2 regions of the Arthrobacter sp. StoSoilB13 genome follow, and region 1 is predicted to be linked to the other one. Evidence: riboswitches for the same ligand, from Rfam matches in the RefSeq annotation. Region 1 holds a riboswitch; the other holds the start of a gene.
What was found. A riboswitch is a leader RNA that binds a small molecule or an ion and turns the genes downstream of it on or off. The one in region 1 is predicted to bind S-adenosylmethionine.
Positions count from the first base shown of each region.

Region 1 (7,482 bases):
CCGCGCCCAGGTCACCGCAACGCTGGAGCAAGGGAGTGGCAAAGACGTTGTCGACGACGACGGTCGCTCCCGCAGCATGCGCCAGCTCGCTGACGGCGGCGACGTCCACGATTTCCTGCATGGGGTTCGAGGGCGACTCGAAGAACACGGCAGTGGTCGGTTCGGAGAGGGCAGCCCGCCACTGGTCGAGGTCGGGACCGTCGACAAACACGGTCTCTACGCCCCAGCGCGGCAGGATCTCGTTGAGGATCACGAAGCACGAGCCGAACAGGGAACGGGCGGCAACCACGCGATCACCGGCAGCCAGGAGGGCACCCAAGGCGGTGAACACCGCGGACATGCCGGACGCCGTCGCGAAGCATGCCTCGGTTCCTTCGAGCAACCGCAACCGTTCCTGGAACGTGGCCACGGACGGGTTGCCGTAGCGGGAGTAAACGAAGCGTTCGTCCTCGCCGGTGAAGGCGCGTTCGGCGGCGGCAGCGGATTCGTAGACGAAGCCGGAGTTCAGGAAAACGGGTTCGGACGTCTCCTGGAAGTTGGTACGGTCAAGGCCGCCGCGTACTGCCTGGGTGTCAGGGCTCCAGCTGGCGGCATCGGGATTGAAAGTCACTTAGTCGTTCCCCAGGTTGGTTGGCAGGCCGCGGTTCTTCCAGCCGTTGATGGTCCGTTCGCCGTAACGGTCAGGGTCACCTTCGAAGCCCTCAAGCACGTTGTAGGCGGTGAACCCGGCCTGCGTCGCGGCGATGGCGGCCGAGATGGAGCGCTGGCCTGAGCGGCAGATGAAAACGAGTTCCACGCCCTCACCCTCGGGTGCCTGCTGCTGCAGGTCCTCGATGAAGCGGGAGTTGGGAATGCCACCGGCGAGGTTCCACTGAATGAACAAGGGATCATTCTCTGTGGCTTTGGTGTCCGGGATGCCGATGTGGGCCCACTCGGCCTCGGTGCGGACGTCTACCAGGATTGCGCCTTCTTCAAGCTTGGCCCACGCGTCCTGCGGGGTCAGGTCACCTGCGTAACTCATGCGTGTCCCTCGAATGCTTCTTCGTCGTCGTCGTTCTCCAACTGGTCAACAGCATTCGCGACGGCGGCGTCTGCGTTGGCGATGGCAGCGGGCAGGACGACCGCCTGCGCCACGATGACATCCGTGCCATTGAACGTGGCTGCCGGGCTGCCGTGGAGCACGTAGCCGTCGGCGAGGGCCGTGGTGATCCGCTCGCAGAATTCACGGGTATCCGGACCTGTAATCAGGCGGTAGGAGAGTTTTTCTTCAGTGGGTTCAGGCATTGGCTGGTGCTCCTCAGTCACGCTTGCAGTTCGAAGTGTCGATACGCCGAGTAGTCACCTGAGGCACCCCGCCGGAGAGAGGGTTGCCGACCAGCAAGTCAGGGCTTGGCGCTGGTGCTCATTACTCAAGAAAAACGTAACATCCCGCGGCGGCGGCCCGCACTTGCAAGCGGTTACGCGGTCGTCATGTTGCGTAACCGGCCGGTGCTGGAGTAGCAGCCCAAATGTGACGCCCCGGGAGCATAATTGACGCAGTACGACCCCCTGTAACTTCGCAAGAAATCAGGTCGCGGTGAACGGACAAGGCAGCTCTACACTCAAGCCCATGCTGCATTTTGGATGGTTCGTGGGGCACGGTTTTGGTGTCCAGGGATGGGGAACTCCCGGCTACAGCCTGGGCTACGACTGGAAGAAGCCTGCCCTGTATCAAGACGCCGTCCGCGCGTTTGAGCAATCCGGCCTTGACCTCTTCATCATCGAGGACTCCCTTACTGTTCCCGATACCTATGGCGGCACTGCCGAGGTCTCGCTGGCACACGCCTCCTTTGCGCCCAAACATGATCCCTTGGCCCTGGTGCCGTACCTCCTGTCCGCAACCGAGCACCTTGGAATCGTCCCGACGGTCAGCGCATCGTTCTATCCGCCTTTCACTGCGGCCCGCCTCCTGGCCACGCTGCAGCACTTCTCCGAGGGGCAGTTGGGATGGAACGTCGTAACCTCCGGCAGTGACCTCGCCGCGCAGAATTACGGTTTGGACCAGCAGATTGAACACGACCTTCGGTATGAGAAGGCGGAGGAATTCGTCGACGTCGTCCGGAGGCTTTGGCGGAGCTGGGAACCGGACGCCATCCTTGAGGACGTTGAGGCCGGCGTATTCGCCGACCACACCAAAGTGCACCCCATTAACCACCAGGGTGACTTCTTCAAGGTCCGCGGTCCCCTCAACACCGCACCTCTGCCGGAGGAGCCCGTACTGGTGCAGGCCCGGCGCTTCTCCCCGCGGCAAAGCGTTCGCGGGTGGGCATGCAGACGTGGCGATCGCCTTGGCCCGTGGCGTTGACGGCATGAAGGCCTACCGGGATTCCATCCGTGCCGAGGCTGCCAAGGCGGGCAGGAACCCCGACGACGTCAAGGTACTTTTCGTGCTGAAGCCCACCGTCGTAGGTTCATCGGCCGAGGCCGGGGAGTTGCGTGCCCAGCGCCGGGAGCTTACCCAGCGTGATATCGACAGCCAGCTCAATTCGATCTCCTACCTGTCCGTGATCGACTTCAAGCAATTCGACCTTGATGCGCCGTTGCCCGAATTGAGCACCAACAGCAACCAAGGCACCTTGGAGCACTTCGCCAAGGCGGCGCCTCCGGGGTCTACCCTGCGCCAGATCCTTCAGGCACGCAGCGGTGGCGCCGGCGATTCGATCATCGGCACGGTTGGTGAAATCGCGGACTATCTCGAGGGGACCGGCGAGGCTGTGGGTGGCGACGGCTTCCTCTTCTCCGGCTTCGTGGACCCCGTCACCGTACACGGCGTCTTGGACAAGCTCACTCCCGAACTGCGCCGCCGTGGCCTGTTGAGGAAGAGTTACGGCGACGGTGGCTTCCGCCAGAATCTTCTGGACTTCTGACGATGTCCTCCGAGCCCCGGACCCTCTTGATCGGCACATCGCCGGTGGACCCTGAGCGCGTAGCGCAGGCTGCCTTGGATCCGGCGTTTCACGTGAAACTCAACCATGATGCGTTGTCTTTGATCGGCCGCTCACGCGAAGTGCTGGAGCGCGCTGCGACCTCAGGGCAGAGAATCTACGGCCTGAACACCCTCCTCGGATCCGGACGGGATACGGCCGTGGAGGAGAAATCGGTTCTTGCCTATCAAATCCAAGTAGTCAGATACCACAACAGCGGCGTGGGCGCGCATCTGGACCGGCCCTCCGCCCGCGCTGTGATCCTCGCCCGGCTCATCGGCTTCAGCCGCGGCGGCTCCGGCGTGCGGCCGGAGACAGCCCGGTTCTATGCGGAACTGCTCAACCGTGGGGTTCTTCCCGCCATCCCGCGCGAAGGCTCAGTCGGCTCCTCGGACCTCACCCAGCTGGCCGCCGTCGCCGCCGTCGCCATCGGTGAAGGTGAAGCGATCGACGCGAACGGCACCCTGGTACCCGGGGCGAAAGCGCTCGCCGACGCCGGTCTTCAGCCGCTGCGGCTCGCGCCCGGTGAGGCCCTGGCCCTGGTCAGCGCAAACGCCTACTCGGTGGGGGCCGGCACCCTCGCCTTGGTGCGCCTGCAACAGCTGGCGGAACTCGCCGACGTCGCGCTTTCCCTCTCGCTTGAAGCCATTGCAAGGTACGACGGCGGCGGGAACCTCAGCCCGTTTTCGCCGGCTATCCAAGCGGGCAAGGCGGTGGACGGACAGAAGGACTCGGCGGCCGCCGTCCGTTACCTTTTGCGCGGCGGATGGTTGGAGGACGTTCGTCCCGAAGTCTCGGTCCAGGACGCTTTGTCATTCCGATCTGCGCCCCAGACGCATGGCGCTTTTCGCTCCCTGGTTTCACAACTCGGCGCTGCGTTGAGCGTGGAGCTCAACGGGCGTGGCGACAACCCCCTGGTTGATATTGAAAGCGGGCAAATGGTGTCCGGAGGGAACTTCCAACCGATGCAGCTGGCTCTTTCCTTTGAGGGCCTGCGGCTTGCGTTGGCGCACGTGGGGATCTCCAGCGAGCGGCGCATCGCCAAACTGTATCCGCCACAACGGGTGATCCGGGCCAGGCATCTGGAGGCTGCCGCCAGGCACCTGGAGGGGTCGTCGTCGAATGCGGTTTCCGGGTCCGGACCGGCCGCAGGGCTTGTGCAGGAGGAGTTGCCCGGGCTGCTCTGGTACTCCGCAGCAGGACTGCTGTCCGAACTGAAGTTCCTGGCAGCGCCGGCGACGCTCGGGGCACCCACACTCTCGGCCGACGTCGAGGACCACTCCACTTTGGCGCCGCTGGCGTTGCAGCAACTTGAAAGGTCCTTGGAGGCCCTTGGAGAAATTGCTTGCTATTGAGGCTCTGACGGCGTCGTATCTGTTGTTCGAAGCGGGGGCCGCCCAACCGCTTGGGAAGGGGGCCGGCGCCGTCGCGGGCCGGCTGGCTGATGTGCTGGCAGATCGGCCGTCCGCTCCGGACCTGGTGGAGCGCGCCCGACGTGAATTGCGTGACGTGGTGGCGCTGGAATTGCCGCCTATGGCTCAAAGGGAGGGGACCACGTGAGTACCGCAATCAGGAAACAGGGCGCACATGCGGCGGAAGGGCTGCCGGATGGCCTGGATGCCTCCGTCCTGGATAAAGTGGGCAACACTCCGCTGGTCAAATTGGAAGCCCTGGGCCGTGGATTGGGCAGCACCATCCACATCAAGCTTGAGTCCGAGAACCCGGGCGGATCCATAAAGGACCGTACAGCGCTGAGCATGGTCCGGGCGGCCGAGCGCTCAGGAGACTTACAGCCGGGCGCAACCATTGTGGAGAGCACGTCCGGTAATACCGGGATCGGGCTGGCGCTCATTGGGCGCCTGACTGGGCACCCCGTGGTGGTGGTTACGGGCGACACCATCTCCCAGGAGAAGCTGGCCGCGCTCCACAGCTATGGTGCGCGCGTGGTGCTGACAGACTGGGGCGCGCCCTCCGAATCGCCGGAGAACGCCCGCGCTGTGGCAGCGCGGATCACGGCCGAAACGCCCGGTGCGTGGCGGCCCATGCAATTCGACAACCCTGCCAATCCTGCCGCGCACTACCAAACTACCGGGCCCGAGATTTGGGAGCAGACCCACGGCCTGGTGACGCATTTCGTGGCCGGCATCGGAACCGGCGGGACCATTAGCGGCAACGGCCGGTTCCTGAAAGAGAAGGTTGCAGCATCGCGGCCGGGCGGGCATGTTGAAGTGATAGGCGCAGACCCCTACGGCTCCGCCTACAGTGGTGGCCATCCCGGGGAGATCCTGGTGGACGGCGTGGGTAACTCCTGGCCACAGGCTGAATGGCCCAAGGCCTTTGACCGCTCCATTGTTGACCGTTTCCTGCGCATCCCCAACGACGAGGTCTACTCCACGGTGCATCGCCTCCTTGACGAAGAAGGGCTGGCGCTGGGTCCATCGTCCGGACTCGCGGTGGCTGCTGCCCTGCGCGTGGCCCGCGCCGCACCCCACGGCTCGGTGGTTGTTGCCATAGCGCCCGACGCCGGAACGAACTACCTCAGCAAGGCCTTCAACCCGGTGTGGCTGGCAGAGAACGGCATCCACCTGGCCCGCGACGCCACCGAATAGCTTGCTCTCTCACTTCCAACGGCTTTTGGGCGGATCTTCTCTCACTTCCAGCGGCTTTTGGGCGGATGTTCTCTCACTTCCAGCGGTCTTTGGGCGGTTCTTCTCTCACTTCCAGCGGCTTTTGGGCGGATGTTCTCTCACTTCACGCCCCGCTGGAGGGTGCACCCGCCTCTTACGGGCGCACCCTTCAGCGGCGGTTAGCCGGCCGCGAGCCTCCTGATCAACTCCGACTGACCAGGGAACTGCGCCACGAGTGCCTCCACATCTTCGCTCGTGGGCTTCGCGGAATCGCTCGGTTCATAGCCGGGGGACAGGCTGCAGCTCACCAGGACAAACCCGTCCCCAGCCAACTCAGCCCCGAACCACGTGGAATGCGGCGCCGCGCCATGCAGAATCTCACCAGCCTCCGGATCCGGACCGAAGACCGTTGATGAGTACCCCTCTGTCTGCGAAAAAACGTGCAGCCGGATGGGTGTGCCCAGATGGAAGAACCACAGCTCGTCCTGCTTCAAAGTGTGCAGCTGGAGGACTTCGCCCGCCTGCAACAAATACCAGTTGGAGCTGTACAGCGGATGGTCACTGCCAAAGCGAGGTGGCAATGCCCGCCCGGCGATTAGCTCGTCGCTCACCATTGCCGGCGCGAACCAGCCGCCAACGCCCGACGGCGTCATGTCCAACCGCTTGATCCACTCCTTCGCGTCGGGGCTGGCCGCGTCCGGGCTGGCGAAGTGGATGCCTGGGCTCCCGCCTGCCAGATCCACGTCAGTCATTTGGGGGATCCGCGAGTGAGAAACAGACAGTGATCCCGATGATGGCCCCGGTGTCCAGCGACCGGAGGAGCCCCTTCTGGGTCACGATGTCCACGTTCACCGTCCCGCCATCCTTCAACGGAACCTCGATGACTTCGTGGAAATTGAGCAGGGGTTTTCCGCTGGCCATCACCTCCTTGTCATGGGCAACATGGGCTGCCCGCGAGTCCTGATGCCCAATCAACTGGTTCTTGGTCATCCCCACGAGGTCGGCGAAGTTTTGGTTCACCCACAGGAAAACGGAATTCGCGTCCTTGACCACCCAATAGACGCCATCCTGCCTGTCCAGGACGTCGGCAACTGTCATCGGCGGCAAGGTGGGCAGGACTGCCGGGTCCAGGGCCGGAACCGCGGTCACAGCGCAACTCCCGTGCCGCCGTCGGCCTCCAACCGTTCGGCGAGGTCCTGCGTCAACGCAACCATGGTCATGGTTGGGTTCCAGGACCCGCCGGTCGGCCACAGCGAACCGCCCGCGACATAGACATTTTCGACGCCGTTGAGGCGGTAGTCGGTGCCGACGGTGGAGTCCTCGTCCTCGCCGATGGGAAGGCTGGAGCTCTCGTGCACGAGTCCCGGGACGCGGCGCTCGGGAATGCCGGGCCGGTCCGATCCCCAGGTTCCGGTGTCCGGATCGCCGTGCCAATACTCAACATGATCCGCGCCGTCAGGTGACAGGACGCGTTCCAACATCTGGAAAGTGCCCTCGTCCATGGTGTCCCATGTGGCATCGTCCGTGGAGTTGGCCAGCACCTGAAGAGTCACGTTGTTGGTGGGGTCCGCTCCACCGGAATAGCGCAGGTGGTTTTCCGGGTTATCGATGTCCAGCTCGCCCAGTACCGCGCACACGAACACCAGGTAGTCCTCTGAGGACTGCAATTGGGCCAGCGAGGCGGTGGCAACGACGTCAGGTGCGTAACGCTCGGACTTCTGGGCGTTCTTGTCCGGGCTCCGATCCGAGAGCACTGAGAGCTGCACGTGGTACTGCATGCCCGCGGGACTCATGCCTGCCATGTAGATGGCGGCCAGTTCCAACTCGCCCAGGGCCTCGCAGAACTCGAAGTCCTTGCGGGGGACCCTGGCAACGACGGACGTAATGAAGTG
Region 1 covers NZ_AP024647.1:2,476,192-2,483,673, reverse strand. The annotation lists gene LDP01_RS11675 (O-succinylhomoserine sulfhydrylase) at 1-610, opposite strand, end outside; gene LDP01_RS11670 (rhodanese-like domain-containing protein) at 611-1,021, opposite strand; gene LDP01_RS11665 (DUF1737 domain-containing protein) at 1,018-1,284, opposite strand; SAM riboswitch class IV at 1,299-1,410, opposite strand; gene LDP01_RS23430 (LLM class flavin-dependent oxidoreductase) at 1,610-2,344, shown strand; gene LDP01_RS23425 (LLM class oxidoreductase) at 2,316-2,906, shown strand; gene LDP01_RS11655 (aromatic amino acid ammonia-lyase) at 2,909-4,318, shown strand; gene LDP01_RS11650 (hypothetical protein) at 4,296-4,523, shown strand; gene LDP01_RS11645 (PLP-dependent cysteine synthase family protein) at 4,520-5,572, shown strand; gene LDP01_RS11640 (cupin domain-containing protein) at 5,770-6,342, opposite strand; gene LDP01_RS11635 (PAS domain-containing protein) at 6,335-6,739, opposite strand; gene LDP01_RS11630 (GMC oxidoreductase) at 6,736-7,482, opposite strand, start outside.

Region 2 (7,482 bases), on a different replicon from region 1:
GGCCGGTGGAGCCCACAAAACACGCGAAGAACTAGCCGGAATACTGGAAAAGGCGGGGCTCCCCGGCAAAGGCCTTGGCTTCGTTTACCACCTCATGCACGCCGAGATCAGCAAAATCCTGGTGAGCGGCAGCCCGGTCCGTTCTGCAGGGGGTGCACTGAAACAGACATACGCCTTGTTCGAGGAACGTGTGCCCGACGGCAATACGTCCCTGATGGAGGACGGCGACCGCGAATGGGCCTTGGGCCAGCTGGCCCTGCGGTACTTCAGCAGCCGGGGACCTGCCACCATCAAGGACTGTGCCGCGTGGTCCGGACTGACCATCAAGGATGTACGGCTTGGCTTGCAGGTAGCTGAAGAGTCCGTTCCGGGCGCCTTGGCAACCGTGGCGGTCGACGGCTTGGACTTCTACTTGCCAGCAGAAGATGTGGAGGCACTTGCAGCGACTCCCCCACCAGGTGACGATGGGCCAGGACTTCCCCGTGTCGATCTCATCCAGTGCTACGACGAGTACGTGATGGGCTATTCACAATCGAGGCACTACCTCGGCGGCAGGGCGCCCTATTTCCCCGAGGGCGATGCTCCAATTCACGTGGTGTTGCTCGATGGCAGGTTGACCGGATGGTGGCGCCACAGCTTCTCGGGTGGGATCTGCGAACTCGACATCAGAATGAACAGGCCACTCACAACAGCCGAACAACAAGCTTTGGAGGCAGAAGTGGAACGCTACGGGAGGTTCCTGGGCATGGAGACAAAGCTGGTGTGAAACTGCGGGACTAAGCTGGGTTAAGACCTAGGAGGCCTGCACCGTGAACAATCTGATCTTCTGGATCATCGTCTGCTCGTGGCTGATTCCCATGGGGATACGCATGTACAACAAGTCCCGGGCGCGGCGGCTCCAGGACCGCAATTTCCCGGGCCCGAATTATCCGGGCCCCGGCTATCCCCCGCAGAATCTTCCGGGACCGGGTTACCCGCAGCCGAATTATCCGGGCTATCCCACGCAGCCCACCACCATCCGCCCTGCCGATGCCCCACCGCCGCCAGGACCGGCGTCGAACGCTTCTTCACCTACGTTTCCGAGCCACCGCGGCTCTGAGCAGCAAGGCTTCCGCGCGCGCAAGCTGGCCGAACTGGACCTCAAGTTCAGCAACGGCGAAATTGCCATGGAGGATTACATGAAGCAGCGCGGCGACATCATGAACGGCTGAGCCGGCTTAGGCGAAGAAGGCCTCGCGAAGCTGCTTCGATAGTTGGCCGATTTCGGTCAGGAAGCCATCGTGGCCGATGGGGGCCTCGATCACGTGGACGGGCACATTGCCTGGCAGGTTTTGCGCCAGTTCCACTGACTGGGCCGGAAAATAGAGGCGGTCGGAATCGACGGCTGCCACAAAGAATTCAGCAGTGGCGGCAGCCAAGGCTTCCTTCAAGGTGCCCCGGCCCCGTCTGATGTCGTGGGACATCAGCGCCTCGGTGATGGCGATGTAACTGTTCGCATCGAACCGGCGCACCAGCTTGGTGCCTTGGTGGTCGAGGTAGCTTTCCACTTGGTAGCGGCCACGCTCCCCCAGGACCGCAGCGGCCAGGGGCGTCTCCTGGTGCTGGGCTTCCCGGCCGAAGCGGACATCAAGCTCCAGCGCTGACCGGTACGTGATGTGCGCTATCCGTCGGGCCAGGGCAAGGCCTGCCTCAGGAGTTGGTCCACCGTAGTAATCGCCGTTGTTGAAGTTCGGGTCCTGGCGGATGGCGAGCGTCTGCGACTGGGCGAAAGCAATTTGCTCGGCTGTGCTGTAGGCGCCCACAGAAATAACCGCGCACCGCTGAACACGCTCAGGGAAGGTGACCGCCCACTCAAGTGCCCGCGCCCCACCCATGGAACCGCCAAGGACTGCGTGCCATGCCTTGATCCCCAAGGCATCCGCGAGCCGGGCTTCAGCCACCGTGCTGTCGCGCAAGGTGATCAGTGGGAAGCGGGATCCCCAGGGCCGTCCGTCCGGCGCCTCTGACGATGGGCCCGTGCTGCCGTAACAGCCGCCGACAATGTTGATGGAGATAACGAAGAACCGGTTGGTGTCGATCGTCGCGCCGGGACCAACGAGTTGCTCCCACCAGCCTTCCTCATCAGTAGCACCGCGGGCCACATGCGTGCTGCCCGTCAGTGCGTGCTGAACCAGGACTGCGTTGGACGCATCCGCATTCAACTGCCCCCAGGTTTCGTAGGCAAGCACAACATCCGGGAGAAAACCGCCGGCTTCAAGTTCCAGTGAACCTACGCCGGCGTACTTGACCGTCCCGTCTTCTTTGCCCGGTTTGGGGGGTGCTGTAGCAGTAATGGTCATTCCTTTGACACCTAACCTCGCGCTTGCCTGCCGCCTTGCGTGCGACAGGCCAGGTCTTCACCCGGGGCACCCCACCGCGGAGGAGGGTTGCCGGCCAGCAAGCCGGGGCTGTCGCTGGCACTCATGACCTAATACGTAGAGTCTAGGAAAAATACCGCTGTCTTGGCGAAGAATGTGACAGCTGTGTGACGGTTTGGCGCCGCTTCGTTCAGGAACACGCACCGCGAAGGGCCGCCCGGCGAATTTTCGACGGCGGGCGGCCGCTCCCCCAGCAGCGCGATTAAGCGCCTTTGGCAGCCCGGAAACCGGCCTCAAGATCAGCAATAATGTCGTCCACGTGCTCTATTCCCACGGAGAGGCGGACAAGGCCTGGATTCACGCCCGCAACCAGCTGCTGTTCGACCGTGAGCTGGCTGTGGGTAGTCGACGCCGGGTGGATAACCAGCGAGCGGACGTCACCGATGTTGGCAACATGGGAGTGCAACTCCAGGCCGTCCACGAATCGCTTGCCGGCCTCGACGCCACCCTTGATGTTGAATGCCACCACTGCACCGGTACCCCTTGGCCCGTACTTACGGCCGCGGTCGTACCAAGGGCTGGACGGCAGGCCCGCAAAGGCAACCGATTCGACGTCGTCATGGGCTTCCAGCCATTCAGCCACTTTGGTGGCGTTCGAGACGTGACGCTCGACGCGCAGGCTCAGGGTTTCCAGGGCCCCTGGGCGATGAGGAAGGCGTTGAACGGGGAAACCGCCGAACCCAGATCGCGCAGCAACTGCACGCGCGCCTTGAGAATGTAGGAGAGGTTGGCTCCGAGCGCGCCATCCTTGCCAAGGTCCCGGGCGTAAACGAGTCCGTTGTAGCTGGGGTCCGGAGTATTGAATCCGGGGAAGCGCTCCGGGTCCTTGCCGAAATCAAAGTTTCCGGAGTCCACGATCACGCCGGCGATCGCCGCGCCGTGGCCGCCCAGATACTTGGTAGCCGAGTGCACCACGATGTCCGCACCCCACTCGATGGGACGGATGAGGTAGGGGGTTGAGAGCGTGTTATCCACGATGAGCGGCACGCCAGCCTCGTGCGCGGCGCGTGAAACACCCTCGATGTCCAGCACGTCCTGGCGCGGATTGGACACAACCTCGCCGAAGAACAGCTTGGTGTTGGGCTGCACGGCGTCCCGCCACTGGTCCAGGTTGTCCGGATCCTGCACGAACGTCACGGAGATGCCGAACTTCTTCAGAGTGTGCGCCAGCAGGTTGTAAGTGCCACCGTAGAGGCTGGGGCTCGCGACGACATGGTCTCCGGCCTCGGCAATGTTCAGGATAGCGAAGGTTTCCGCGGCCTGCCCTGAGCTAAGGAGCAACGCGCCCAGCCCGCCTTCGAGGCTGGCGATCCGCTGCTCCACGGCATCTTGTGTTGGGTTGCCGATACGCGTGTAGATCGGGGCGAGCTCGGCCAGTGCAAAGCGGTTGGCTGCGCTCTCTGCGCTCGGGAAAACGAAGGACGTGGTCTGGTAGATCGGAAGCGACCGCGCTCCCGTGGCAGAGTCAGGCTCCTGCCCTGCGTGGATCTGGCGGGTTTCGAAAGACCATCCTTGGGACATTGGGTTCTCCTCTTCGTGGCGCGCGGGTTTGCCGTTGATCGCTGTAGGCGTGGGCTGGGGCCAGTCTAGGAAGCGCCCGGGTACTTGGACAGCTTTGTGACGAAGGCAGTATTTTTCAGTCTTTACGCGACCCGGCGTGAAGCGTTCCGACGGCGCACAATAACATCCCATGTTAGTAAGGCTTCCCTTAGCTGAGACCCCGATCACAAAGTGCCAAGATGAAGCCATGCGCATGGATCACGTCTCTTACGCTTGTGAACGAGATGGCCTTTTGGCCACCACCGAACGAATTTCCGCAGCTCTGGGAGTGGACGCAGTCCGGGGCGGAGTGCACCCGCGCTTCGGTACCCGGAACATGATCATTCCCTTGGCGGATAACAAATACCTGGAAGTCGTAGAGGTCCTGGACCACCCTGCTTCCGACAAGGCACCCTTTGGCCAGGCAGTCCGCGCACGCTCGGCGGCTGGCGGCGGTTGGATGGGCTGGTGCGTCGCCGTTGACGACCTCGCCCCCTTCGAGGAACGCCTCGGCCGGTCCGCAGTTCCGGGCAACCGCAAGTTCCCGGATGGCCGCGAACTCGTATGGCAGCAGATCGGCATTCTCGGCTTGATCGCCGATCCCCAGGTGCCTTACCTGCTCAAGTGGGAGGGCGATCCCTCACTGCACCCGTCCAAGGTCTATGAGAGTGACGTCAAGATGTCCAGCCTCACCATTGCAGGCTCGGCGGAACGCGTTACCGAATGGCTGGGCGAGCCCGTAGAGAAGCCGCTTGAGGACGTCGCTGTCCAGTGGATGGCCCCGCACGGTACGCCTGGCATCATGTCCGTCACTTTCGAAACCGCATCCGGCGCCGTCACTATCTGACGCACACCTTCCCTGGGGCCTGGTCCCCTCCAGTCCAGCATGTTGGGTCACAGGTCCAGTGTGTCCGGTCAAGCTTCGGCCGCCATCAGCGGGTGCCAACGACGTCACCCACCGATGGCGGCCGAATTTCTCTTTAACGGTGCCCTGGTTAAGGGTCCCCTGCCTTCAAGGCTGTCTAGCCCAGGCCCTATCGCCTTGCCGAAGAGGCTGAAGCCAACGAACGCGACGATGTCCAGCAGCGCATGCGCAATGACCAAAGGCATCACCCGCTTCGTCTTGGTATAGATCCAGGCGAAGACCAAGCCCATGGCGAAGTTGCCGATGAACGGCCCGAAGCCTTGATACAAGTGGTAGCTGCCGCGAAGGGCCGCGCTCACGACAATGGCCAGCGGCGTGCTCCAACCGAATTTTCCGAAACGGTCCATGAGGTATCCCACGACGATCACTTCCTCAACGATCGCGTGGCGAATCGCGGAGAGAATCAACACAGGCACTGTCCACCAGTAAGCCTCCAGGCCGCTGGGCACAATGGCGGTGGTGATTCCCAGGGCACGGCCGGCCGCGTACAAGCCAAGTGACGGGATGCCAATGACTGCTGCGAGTCCCAATCCGTGTAAAAGGTCCTTGCCGGGGCGTGCGAAGTTGAACCCCAGCCGGGCAAGGCCACTTGCGCCTTCCCGCCCACCCTGGGCATGCGATGACAGGAAATAGAACACTAGGACCACCGGCACCAAAGCGAAGACAATGTCCAGTAGTTGATACGTGAGGTCGAAGTACTCGCGGGTGCTTTGGGACCTGTTAAGAGTGGAGGTTGCCTCGGACAGCGGCGCCCGCGTCATCTTGTCCAGGAGCTGCACCACGGAATACACAGCTGATTGGCCCAAAGACAGGCCCAGTACGATGAGTACTTCGGCGCGCAGGCGGCGGCGGGAAGCAAGGAGCATGTACCTATCTTGCCTGCAGTTCCTGCCACTTTGCCGTGAACTGTGCACGTTCCCGCTCCATCCGTAGGCAGACCCTATGCTTGGTGGGATGAGTGCCCCAGGGAGAATCTTCATGATCCGGCACGGCCAGTCCGCCGCCAATGCCGACACGTCAATCTACAACCGTGTGCCGGACTACCGCATTCCGCTGACCAAACGTGGAATTGAACAGGCGAGGATAGCTGGTGAGGCCCTCCGGCAGAAGCTCGACGGCGAGCAGGTCTGCGTTTATGTGTCCCCCTATTTGCGGGCATACCAGACTCTTGAGGCGTTGGACCTGGGACCGCTGATCGAGCGCGTCATCGAAGAACCGAGGCTGCGTGAGCAGGACTGGGCCAATTTTCAGATTGCCGGGGAAATCGAGGACCAGAAAGAGTTGCGCAACCTTTACGGCCACTTCTTCTACAGGTTCCGTGAAGGCGAGTCAGGCTCGGACGTCTACGACCGCGTGTCCTCATTCATGGAGACCCTTTACCGCCATTGGGAAAAGCCGACGTATGCCCCAAATACCCTCATGGTCACCCACGGACTGACCATGAGGCTGTTCTGCATGCGCTGGTTCCACTGGACTGTTGAGTATTTCGAATCGCTGAACAACCCGGACAATGCCGAACTCCGAACGTTGGTAAGGACCGACGACGGACAGTACAGCCTGGACAAACCGTTCAGCCAGTGGGTGCCAAGGGATGTTGACGATTCAGTGCTTCACGCGCCGAGAATGCGTTTCTAGCGGGAACGGTTGGTTGCAGGACCGGTTAGTTGGCAGGTGCGACGATAACTTCCGTGCCCTTGGCTTCAAACGCGGCCTTATCTTCAGCGCTGATCCCGGCGTCCGTGATGAGGTGCCGGAAGTCATACCCGGCCATGGCCGCAAAGGAGCGGCGGCCTACTTTCGAGGAGTCAGCCACCACGTAGGATTCGGTGGCCCGGCGCGCCATGACGGTGTTCACCATTGCTTCGCCTTCATCGGTGATCGTGGGGCCGAGGTCCGGGTCAACACCGTTGACCCCGATGAACGCAATGTCCAGGGCAACCTTCTGCATGATCACGTCGGTGTATGGCCCCACGAGCTCGTAGGAGCGCGGATTCAGGATGCCCCCGGTAACCATGATCTTGATGTTCGGACGAACGGCGAGCTGCGAGGCAATGTTGATCGCGTTGGTCACCACCGTGAGGGTTGGCCTGTTGGACGGTGCGTTGAGGTCCTCACGGGTGGACAACAGCTGCGCCAGCGCCGTGTTGGTGGTTCCCCCGCTCAAGCCGATCACGGCTCCGGGGCGGATCAGGGCCGATGCCGCCTGGGCGATCTCCTGCTTGGCCAGGGCGTGGTCGTCACGGTTATAGCGGCCCGGGAGATCGTACGCTACGGATCCGGTGGTGGCGCCACCGCGGGTACGGCTCAGCAGGCGTTGTTTCGCAAGGCTGTCCAGGTCCCGGCGTGCCGTGGCCGGTGACACGCCAAGCCGCGTCACGATGTCCTCGACTTCCACATGGCCGGATTCGGCCAGGAGGTCAAGGATGGCGGTCAGCCGATCGGTGCGGGTCATGACGAGCCTTTCGCGGGGTCTGGCTATTTCGCTTTGGCGAACAGCGTGAGCATACGTGCGGATTCCAGCGCCAGTGCGTCCCGGCCCGGCCTTGATGTACTTCCGGGAATCCACCACTGCAGGGTTGGCATCGAGGTACTCACGGACGG
Region 2 covers NZ_AP024648.1:1,164,323-1,171,804, reverse strand. The annotation lists gene LDP01_RS17605 (winged helix DNA-binding domain-containing protein) at 1-766, shown strand, start outside; gene LDP01_RS17600 (hypothetical protein) at 810-1,211, shown strand; gene metX (homoserine O-acetyltransferase MetX) at 1,218-2,339, opposite strand; SAM riboswitch class IV at 2,354-2,468, opposite strand; partial or broken gene LDP01_RS17590 (bifunctional o-acetylhomoserine/o-acetylserine sulfhydrylase) at 2,620-3,938, opposite strand; gene LDP01_RS17585 (VOC family protein) at 4,165-4,803, shown strand; gene LDP01_RS17580 (CPBP family intramembrane glutamic endopeptidase) at 4,908-5,747, opposite strand; gene LDP01_RS17575 (histidine phosphatase family protein) at 5,860-6,516, shown strand; gene LDP01_RS17570 (DeoR/GlpR family DNA-binding transcription regulator) at 6,542-7,333, opposite strand; partial or broken gene LDP01_RS17565 (class II fructose-bisphosphate aldolase) at 7,357-7,482, opposite strand, start outside.
Region 2: it holds a riboswitch for S-adenosylmethionine, as region 1 does, so the genes downstream of both, metX (homoserine O-acetyltransferase MetX) here and LDP01_RS11665 (DUF1737 domain-containing protein) in region 1, are expected to answer to the same signal.